One region of the Xylophilus sp. PBN-3R genome, then DNA from elsewhere that is predicted to be linked to it. Evidence: predicted binding sites of a transcription regulator. Region 1 holds the regulator's gene; the other holds the start of a gene.
What was found. The regulator HrcA, encoded in region 1, represses chaperone genes, less so after heat shock. The targets are predictions, from matches to a motif close to TTAGCACTCNNNNNNNNNGAGTGCTAA.
Positions count from the first base shown of each region.

Region 2: the regulator HrcA is predicted to act here: its motif matches at 1,801-1,827, upstream of AC3ANW_RS01495 (co-chaperone GroES).

Region 1 covers NZ_CM173225.1:3,908,099-3,912,513, forward strand. The annotation lists gene AC3ANW_RS18640 (CoA-acylating methylmalonate-semialdehyde dehydrogenase) at 1-464, opposite strand, end outside; gene AC3ANW_RS18645 (LysR family transcriptional regulator) at 585-1,496, shown strand; gene hrcA (heat-inducible transcriptional repressor HrcA) at 1,500-2,504, opposite strand; gene AC3ANW_RS18655 (NAD kinase) at 2,542-3,432, shown strand; gene recN (DNA repair protein RecN) at 3,437-4,415, shown strand, end outside.
Region 2 covers NZ_CM173225.1:308,350-312,764, reverse strand. The annotation lists gene AC3ANW_RS01510 (GntR family transcriptional regulator) at 1-351, shown strand, start outside; partial or broken gene AC3ANW_RS01505 (hypothetical protein) at 380-610, shown strand; gene AC3ANW_RS01500 (hypothetical protein) at 899-1,579, opposite strand; gene AC3ANW_RS01495 (co-chaperone GroES) at 1,941-2,234, shown strand; gene groL (chaperonin GroEL) at 2,297-3,949, shown strand; gene pgi (glucose-6-phosphate isomerase) at 4,131-4,415, opposite strand, start outside.

The DNA.
Region 1 (4,415 bases):
CAAACGCCCAGCGGCTGCATCAGGGTGAAGGTATCCACGCCGCTGGCCACGTTGTTGGCCAGTTCGCCCAGCTGCAGGTTTCCGATGGCCGAGGCGTGTTCGACCACTTCGAGGCCGCGGAACACATCGCCTTCGGCATCGGCCAGGGTCTTGCCCTGTTCTGCGGTCAGCAGCGCCGCCAGTTCGGCCATGTTCTCGCGAATCAGCTGCTGGTATTTGAGGAAGATGCGGGCCCGCGCGCCGATGGGTGTCTTGCGCCAGGTGACAAAAGCCCGCTTACCGCTGGCGACGGCGGCATCGACTTCCGCGGGGGTGGCGAAAGGTACTTGCGCCAGCACCTCCTGGGTGGCCGGGTTGACCACGTCACGCCACTGCGTGGTGGCCGAGTCGACGAACCTGCCATCGATCAGGAGTTTGACCGTGGGGGCCTGGGCATGCGGCAGCGAGGCCGGCAGAGCGGACATGTCTTGTCTCCAGTCATTGTTGAATCGAGCCATCCTATGCCTGCAAATTTGTCGCCACAACAGGGAAAATAGCAGCCCGCTCTTGCAGATTTGCAGGGGTCGCCACTCACCGGATTTGCCATGGACTGGGACAACCTGCGTTTTTTCCTGGAGACCGCCCGCGCCGGCACGCTGGCTGCCGCCGCGCGTCGTCTGGAGGTCGACGACACGACGGTTTCGCGGCGCATCCAGGCGCTGGAAAAGTCGCTGGGCCGGCCATTGTTCGTGCGCAGCGCGACAGGTTTCACCGCCACCGAGGCAGGGCGCGAACTGCTGCCGCATGCCGAAGCGATGGAGGCTGCCAGCCGCGCCATCGATGCCGACCGGGCTGCCCATCGGCCTCCGGGCGAACTGGCGGGCACGGTACGTATCGGCACCACCGAGGGTTTCGGCGCGGCGGTGCTGGCACCCCGGCTGGCCGGGCTTTCGACCCAGCAGCCACGCCTCGTGGTCGACCTGCTGGCGGTGCCCCGCACAGTGAACCTGGGCCGACGCGAAGCCGACATCGTGGTGGCGCTGGAACGGCCGGCGCGCGGCGAAGTGATCGCCGTGCGGCTGTGCGACTACACCCTGCGGCTGTACGCGTCACGCGACTATTTGCTGAGCCACCCGCCGATCCGCCAGACGGAAGACCTGCAACAGCACCCCTTCGTGGGTTATATCGACGACCTGATGTTCAGCCGCGAACTGCAATACCTGCGCGAGATGGGGCCACCCCGCCGGTTCGCCTTGCGCAGCACCAGCATCGTGGCGCAATGGCAGGCGGTGGCGGCGGGCGCGGGACTGGGGGTCTTGCCGGCATTTCTGGCGGGGGCCGATCCGCGGCTGCGGCCGGTGTTCGACGCTGCGGGTCAGGCCGAGTTCACCCGCACTTTCTGGATGTCGATGCCGGCCGAAAACCGGGGTCTGCCGCGCATGCAGGCGGTGTGGGAACTGCTCAAGCAGATCGCCGCCGACAGCGCGCCCCTGCTGCGCGGCGAGCCGTCGGCCTGACGTTTATTTGGGGTGGCTGAGCGCGTTGCTCAGCAGGCGGGAGGTGATGTCGACGATCTGGATCATGCGGTCGTAGGCCATGCGGGTCGGCCCGATCACACCCAGGGTGCCGACCACCTGGCCGTTGACTTCATAGGGTGCGCTGACCACCGACAGTTCCTCGATGGGCACGATGCGGCTTTCGCCGCCGATATAGATGCGCACGCCTTCGGCCTGGCTGGAGTTCTCGAGCAGGCGCATCAACTGGGTCTTCTGCTCGAACAGGTCGAAGGCCCGGCGCAGCTGGCCCATGTCGCTGGAAAAGTCGCTGACCGCCAGCAGGTTGCGTTCACCGGAAATGACGACTTCGTCGGCCTGCTGCATGGCGTCGGAGCTGGCGTCGACCGCCGCCTGCATCAACGCAGCGATTTCGTCGCGCAGCGCCTGCACTTCGGACTTGATGCGTTCACGCACCTGTTCCATTGCCAGGCCGGCGTAGTTCTGGTTGAGGAAGTTGGCTGCCTCGATCAGTTGCGGCTGGGCGATGTCGGTCTCGGTGATGATGACCCGGTTCTGCACGTCGCCCTCGGGCGACACGATGATGACCAGGATGCGGCGTTCGGACAGCCGCAAAAATTCGATGTGCCGGAACACCGAACTGCGGCGCGGCGCCATCACCACACCGACGAACTGCGACAGGTTGGACAGCACCTGTGCGGCGCTGGCGATGACCTTCTGAGGCTGGTCGGCCAGCAGCGCCGGCTGCTCGGCCAGCGCAGGACGTTGCGCGGTCAGCATGGTGTCGACGAAAAGGCGGTAGCCCCGGGCGGTGGGAATACGGCCGGCGGATGTATGGGGGCTGGCGATGAGGCCCAGGTCTTCCAGGTCGGCCATCACGTTGCGTACGGTGGCCGGCGAAAGTTCGATGCCGGTGGCACGCGAAAGTGTGCGCGAACCCACCGGCTGGCCATCGGCGATGTACCGTTCCACCAGGGCTTTCAGCAGCAGCTTGGCGCGGTCGTCTAGCATGGACGGATTCTAGAGGCTGCCGTGTTGTAATTTCCTGATGAATAAGCGTTTTCGCCACGTTGCCCTGGTCGGCAAATACTTCTTGCCCATCGGTGAAGCGGTGGCCGATGCCTCCCGGGCGACCATGGCCGAGATTGCCGCCTTTCTCGAATCCCAGGGCTGCAAGGTCTCGATGGAAGCCGCCACCGCCGCCGGCAGCGGGCTCGACTATCCCGCGCTGGATGCCGCAGGCATTGGCCGCGAATGCGACCTGGCGCTGGTGGTCGGCGGCGACGGCACCATGCTGGGCATCGGCCGCGAACTGGCGCGCTACGGCACGCCGCTGATCGGCATCAACCAGGGCCGGCTGGGTTTCATCACCGACATTCCGCTGGACCACTTTGCCGAGGCGCTCGCCCCCATGCTGGCCGGCGAATACACCGAAGACCGCCGCAGCCTGATGGAAGCGCAGGTGATCCGTGAAGGCCGGGTGGTGTTCGAGGCGCCGGCCATGAACGACGTGGTGGTCAACCGTGGTGCCACTTCCGGCATGGTCGAACTGCGGGTGAAGGTCGATGGTTATTTTGTTGCCAGTCAGCGCGCCGACGGCTTGATCATTGCGTCGCCCACCGGCTCGACGGCTTATTCGCTGTCGGCCGGCGGGCCCATGCTGCATCCGTCGCTGCCGGGCTGGGTGCTGGTGCCGATCGCGCCCCACATGCTGTCCAACCGTCCGCTGGTGCTGGCCGACGCTGCCGAGATCGAGGTCGAACTGGTCGCCGGCCGCGGCGCCAGCGCCAATTTCGACATGCAGTCGCTGGCTTCGCTGCTGCATGGGGACCGGGTGGTGGTGCGCAGGTCCCGGCACCAGGCACTCTTCCTGCATCCGCAGGGATGGAACTATTTCGACACCTTGCGCAAGAAACTGCATTGGAACGAGGGAGGCTGAACCTGTGGCTCTGAAACGCATCGCCCTGCGCGATTTCGTCATCGTGCGGGCGCTCGAACTGGACCTCTCAGCGGGTTTCAGCGTACTGACCGGCGAAACCGGTGCCGGCAAGTCGATCCTGATCGACGCGCTGCAACTGGCGCTCGGCAGCCGTGCCGATGCGGGTGTGGTGCGTGAAGGCGCGGCGCGGGCCGAGATCAGTGTCGAATTCGACGACACCGGTGCGCTGACCGGCTGGCTGGAAGATGCGGGCTTCGATGTCGGAGACAACCTGCTGCTGCGTCGCACGGTGGATATCCAGGGCAAGAGCCGGGCCTGGGTCAACGGCAGCGCCGCCACCGCCGCCCAGTTGCGTGAACTGGGCGAACGGCTGGTCGACATTCACGGCCAGCATGCCTGGCAGAGCCTGACCCGGCCCGAAGCGGTGCGCGGCCTGCTGGACGCCTATGCCGGTATCGATGTTGCGCCGATGGCGGCGCGTTGGTCGGCCTGGCGGGCGGCACAACGCACCCTGGACGAGGCACGTTCGGCGCAAGAGTCGTTGCAGCGCGAACGCGAGCGCCTGGCGTGGCAGATCGGCGAGGTCGACAAGCTGGCCCCCACCGCGCAGGAATGGCCCGAACTCAATGCAGAACATACGCGGCGCTCGAACGCACAGGCGCTGATCGATGCCGCCGGTCGCGCGCTGGAGGCACTCGAAGGCGATGTCGGCGGCGCCACCACCGGCCTGGCACGGGCGCATGCCCTGCTGCAGGAACAGGACGGGATCGACCCCGAATTCAAGGCCCTGGCCGATGTGCTGGCGGGCAGCCTGGCGCAGGCCGAAGACGCAGTGCATTCCCTGCACGCCTGGCTGCGCCGCACCGACCCCGATCCCAAGGCGCTGGCCGCACTGGACGACCGGCTGTCGCTCTGGATGTCGCTGGCGCGCCGTTACCGGCGTACGCCCGAGGAATTGCCGGTGCTGCTGGCCGGCTGGCGCG
Region 2 (4,415 bases), 1.3 Mb from region 1:
ATCCAGGACCTGCAGCAACTGCTGATGCGCATGCAGCACGCCGCGTCGAGCATTTCCGACTGGATCACGGTGCACCGCCAGTTCCATGAACGCCTGTGCGCCATCAGCGATGCGCCGCGGCTGATGTACCAGATCTCCGCCCTCCACTCGGTCGTCGAGCCGCTGATGCGCATCTGGCTGGACAACCGGCCTTCGTCTTCTTATGTGCAGGATGTCCACGAAGACCTGCTGGTGACCCTGCAGGCCGGAGATGCCGCCGCCATGGAAAACAGCATGCGCGCCCATGTACTGCGCACCGTCCCCGGCATTACTTCGGCAATGAAACAGAACGCCGAAACGGTCAAGGCCTGAGGCGGCTCTGCAAGCCGGCAAACTCGGCGTGTCGCGGTCCGCACACGAGGGTTTGGGGGGTCGCCGCACCGAGCACTGCAGTCCAGCCGGCACCCTCTACGCACCGGCAAACAGCCTGGCATATTGGTCGCCAGCGCATTGGCCGGTGCGCACACTGGTGGTGCATTTCCACAAGCTGGGTACCGAGGCCAAGCTGACCGAAGCAGCCGCCAGGCAGCAGGTCATGGACCCACTCGAGTCCATGCGCTACGGCGGCGACGAGTATTTATGCATCAACGATTTCACGCCCACCATGCTCATGCACCCGATGCGGCCCGACTCGACGGCAAGAACCTGTCCGAGAACAAGGACCCGACCGGGAAACGCCTGTAGTCGGCATGCGCGGGCGAAATCGCTCGGGCAAACACGGGCAGCCACGACCTGTCCGCCCGCACCGTGATGCACAGGGCCGAGAACGCCCGGCCGGCCAGTCTGCTGGCGGTCTCCGCGATGCGGCCCCAGGCCGAGCAACCGGCGCATAGCATCGGCGTGTTCCGGCTGACCTGAACTACAGGACCAGCGGCGCACCGTCGAACTGGAGTTGTTCCTTGTCCAGCGCCGATGCGGCGAGCGGGTCGATGTCGAAGGCGATGCCGAATGCCTTCGCCACGGGAGCTGTCTCGATGGGAAGCTCCCACGTCAGGAAAAGCTGATCCCAGTCACGTCCGGGCGTGAACTCCGCCGGATCGAACCGATGCTGACCTCGCGGCACTACCGCATGCGGCTGGCAGGTGTCGAATACCAGGGCCGTGCCCCGCACCAGCGGAATACGCAGTTCGGCCAGCGGGAACAGCACATCCAGTCCACGGTCCTCGCTGACAAACAGGTTGCAGAAGGCAGCGCCGCCGTATTGATCGCCATCGTGGTGGAGCGCCGCACCGCGGCAAGCCATCAGTGCCTGGTCGGCATCGGCCAGGAGATCCTGCAGGCCGAAAGCCTGCAACCAGTGGGCAAGCGTCCGGACACACAGCCGGTAATCGGGCCAGCGGCTGCGGGCACGGGCCAGGGACAGAGGCTTGACATCGCCCGGCTCCATTGCCAGCCGGGTTGAAATCTCTCGGCTGCAATCGTCCACGAGCCGGGGGGGCAACACCGGCAGGTCCAGCGCGGAGTGCAGAACGCGGGTGCCGACGCTGCGGCTGCGGATGACTTCGCCACTCCAGAAAAAGGAGCGGAGACGACCCTTCACGGGCCCTGCTGGATCGGCGTCGACGAACATGCCCGGCAATGTAGCAAGGCGCCACCGCCGTGGGCGCGACCAGCGCGATCCCCCATGCCGGCGCTCGTTTTTTCGGGATGCAACGCTGGCCGTGCGGGAAGAGCAACGGCAGACATCATCACCACGCGGCGACCCGACGACCCGCCCTAGGGCCCATCGCCCTCTTGAAACCCAAGAAAACGTCGCTATCATTAGCACTCGCCGGGGACGAGTGCCAACAATGCCAAACAGGCTGCGACACCAACCTGGCGTGCCGAGAGCCGCTTCCACGCGGTGCGCCAAGGCGCAAAAAACATTTGTCCGTCAGATTCGCTTCCTCCAAGGAGTTGCCATGAAGAACCTTCGCCCTCTGCACGATCGTGTGATCGTCAAGCGCCTCGAACAAGAAACCAAGACCGCCTCCGGTCTGATCATTCCTGACAACGCCGCTGAAAAGCCTGATCAAGGTGAAGTCCTGGCCGTCGGCCCTGGCAAGAAGAACGACAAGGGCGAAGTTTCGGCGCCTGGCGTCAAGGTCGGCGACCGCGTCCTGTTCGGCAAGTACTCGGGCCAGACCGTCAAGGTCAACGGCGACGAGCTGCTGGTCATGAAGGAAGAAGACCTGTTCGCAGTGGTCGAAGGCTGATCGGCCTCCCCGCGACTCGTTTCATTCCATCCCTCATTTACTGAATTTCGGAGTTAAAAATCATGGCAGCAAAAGACGTAGTCTTCGGCGGTGAAGCCCGCGCCCGTATGGTCGAAGGCGTGAACATCCTGGCCAACGCGGTCAAGGTCACCCTGGGCCCCAAGGGTCGCAACGTGGTCCTGGAGCGCTCGTTCGGCGCCCCCACCGTCACCAAGGACGGTGTGTCCGTCGCCAAGGAAATCGAACTCAAGGACAAGCTGCAGAACATGGGCGCCCAGCTCGTGAAGGAAGTGGCCTCCAAGACCAGCGACAACGCCGGTGACGGCACCACCACCGCGACCGTGCTGGCCCAGGCCATCGTGCGCGAAGGCAGCAAGTACGTTGCCGCCGGCCTGAACCCGATGGACCTGAAGCGCGGTATCGACAAGGCAGTCACTGCCCTGGTCGCCCAGCTGAAGAACGCATCCAAGGCCACCACCACCTCCAAGGAAATCGCTCAAGTCGGCGCCATCTCGGCCAACTCTGACGAATCCATCGGCAAGATCATCGCTGACGCGATGGACAAGGTCGGCAAGGAAGGCGTGATCACCGTCGAAGACGGCAAGTCGCTGGACAACGAACTCGACGTCGTCGAAGGCATGCAGTTCGACCGCGGCTACCTGTCGCCCTACTTCATCAACAACCCTGAAAAGCAAGCCGCGCTGCTGGACAACCCGTTTGTCCTGCTGTTCGACAAGAAGATCAGCAACATCCGTGACCTGTTGCCCGTGCTGGAGCAAGTCGCCAAGGCCGGCCGTCCCCTGCTGATCATTGCCGAAGAAGTCGAAGGCGAAGCCCTGGCTACCCTGGTGGTCAACACCATTCGCGGCATCCTGAAGGTCGTGGCCGTCAAGGCTCCGGGCTTTGGCGACCGTCGCAAGGCCATGCTGGAAGACATCGCCATCCTGACCGGTGGCAAGGTCATCGCCGAAGAAGTCGGCCTGACCCTGGAAAAGGTGACCCTGGCCGACCTGGGCTCTGCCAAGACCATCGAAGTGGGCAAGGAAAACACCACCATCATCGACGGCGCCGGCGTTGCCGGTGATATCGAAGCCCGCGTCAAGCAGATCCGCATCCAGATCGAAGAAGCGACCAGCGACTACGACCGTGAAAAGCTGCAAGAACGCGTGGCCAAGCTGGCCGGCGGTGTTGCCGTGATCAAGGTCGGCGCTGCCACCGAAGTCGAAATGAAGGAAAAGAAGGCACGTGTCGAAGACGCCCTGCACGCTACCCGCGCTGCCGTCGAAGAAGGCATCGTCGCTGGCGGCGGCGTGGCTCTGCTGCGCGCCAAGCAAGCTGCTGGCGAAATCAAGGGCGACAACGCTGACCAGGACGCCGGCATCAAGCTGATCCTGAAGGCCATCGAAGCTCCTCTGCGCGAAATCGTCTACAACGCCGGCGGCGAGCCCAGCGTGGTGGTCAATGCCGTGCTGCAAGGCGCTGGCAACTACGGCTTCAACGCCGCCAACGACACCTACGGCGACATGATCGAAATGGGTATCCTGGACCCGACCAAGGTGACGCGCACTGCCCTGCAGAACGCAGCATCCGTCGCTTCGTTGCTGCTGACGACCGAAGCCATGGTCGCCGAAGCACCGAAGGACGAATCCGGCGCCGGCGGCATGCCTGGCGGCGGCATGGGTGGCATGGGCGGCATGGGCGACATGGGCATGTAATTCAGCCCCCCAGCTTCTTACTGCGCTGCCGCTCCGTATGGTTCGCCACCCCCGAGGGGGGTGGTCCGACTCCACAGGAGGAATGCAGTTCGGTGACGAAGCCGGCAAGTAAAAACCCCCGCGTCTTTCGACGGCGGGGGTTTTTTACTTTTGGGCTGGACGCCAGCCTGCGCCGGGACGATCAGTTGGGCTGGCGCAGTCTGGCCAGCAGGCCGGCTGTGGATGGGTCCAGGCCGGTGGTGTCGCCGCTGGTCAGGCGGGGCTCGATTTCCTTGGCCAGCACCTTGCCAAGTTCCACGCCCCACTGGTCGAAGCTGTTGATGCCCCACAGGGCGCCGCTCACGAAGACGCGGTGTTCGTAGAGCGCGATCAGCGCGCCCAGGGCTTCGGGGTTGAGCTTTTCCAGCACGAAGAAGGTGCTGGGGCGGTTGCCCGGGAAGTTCCTGTGGCCGCCGTTGTCCTGTTT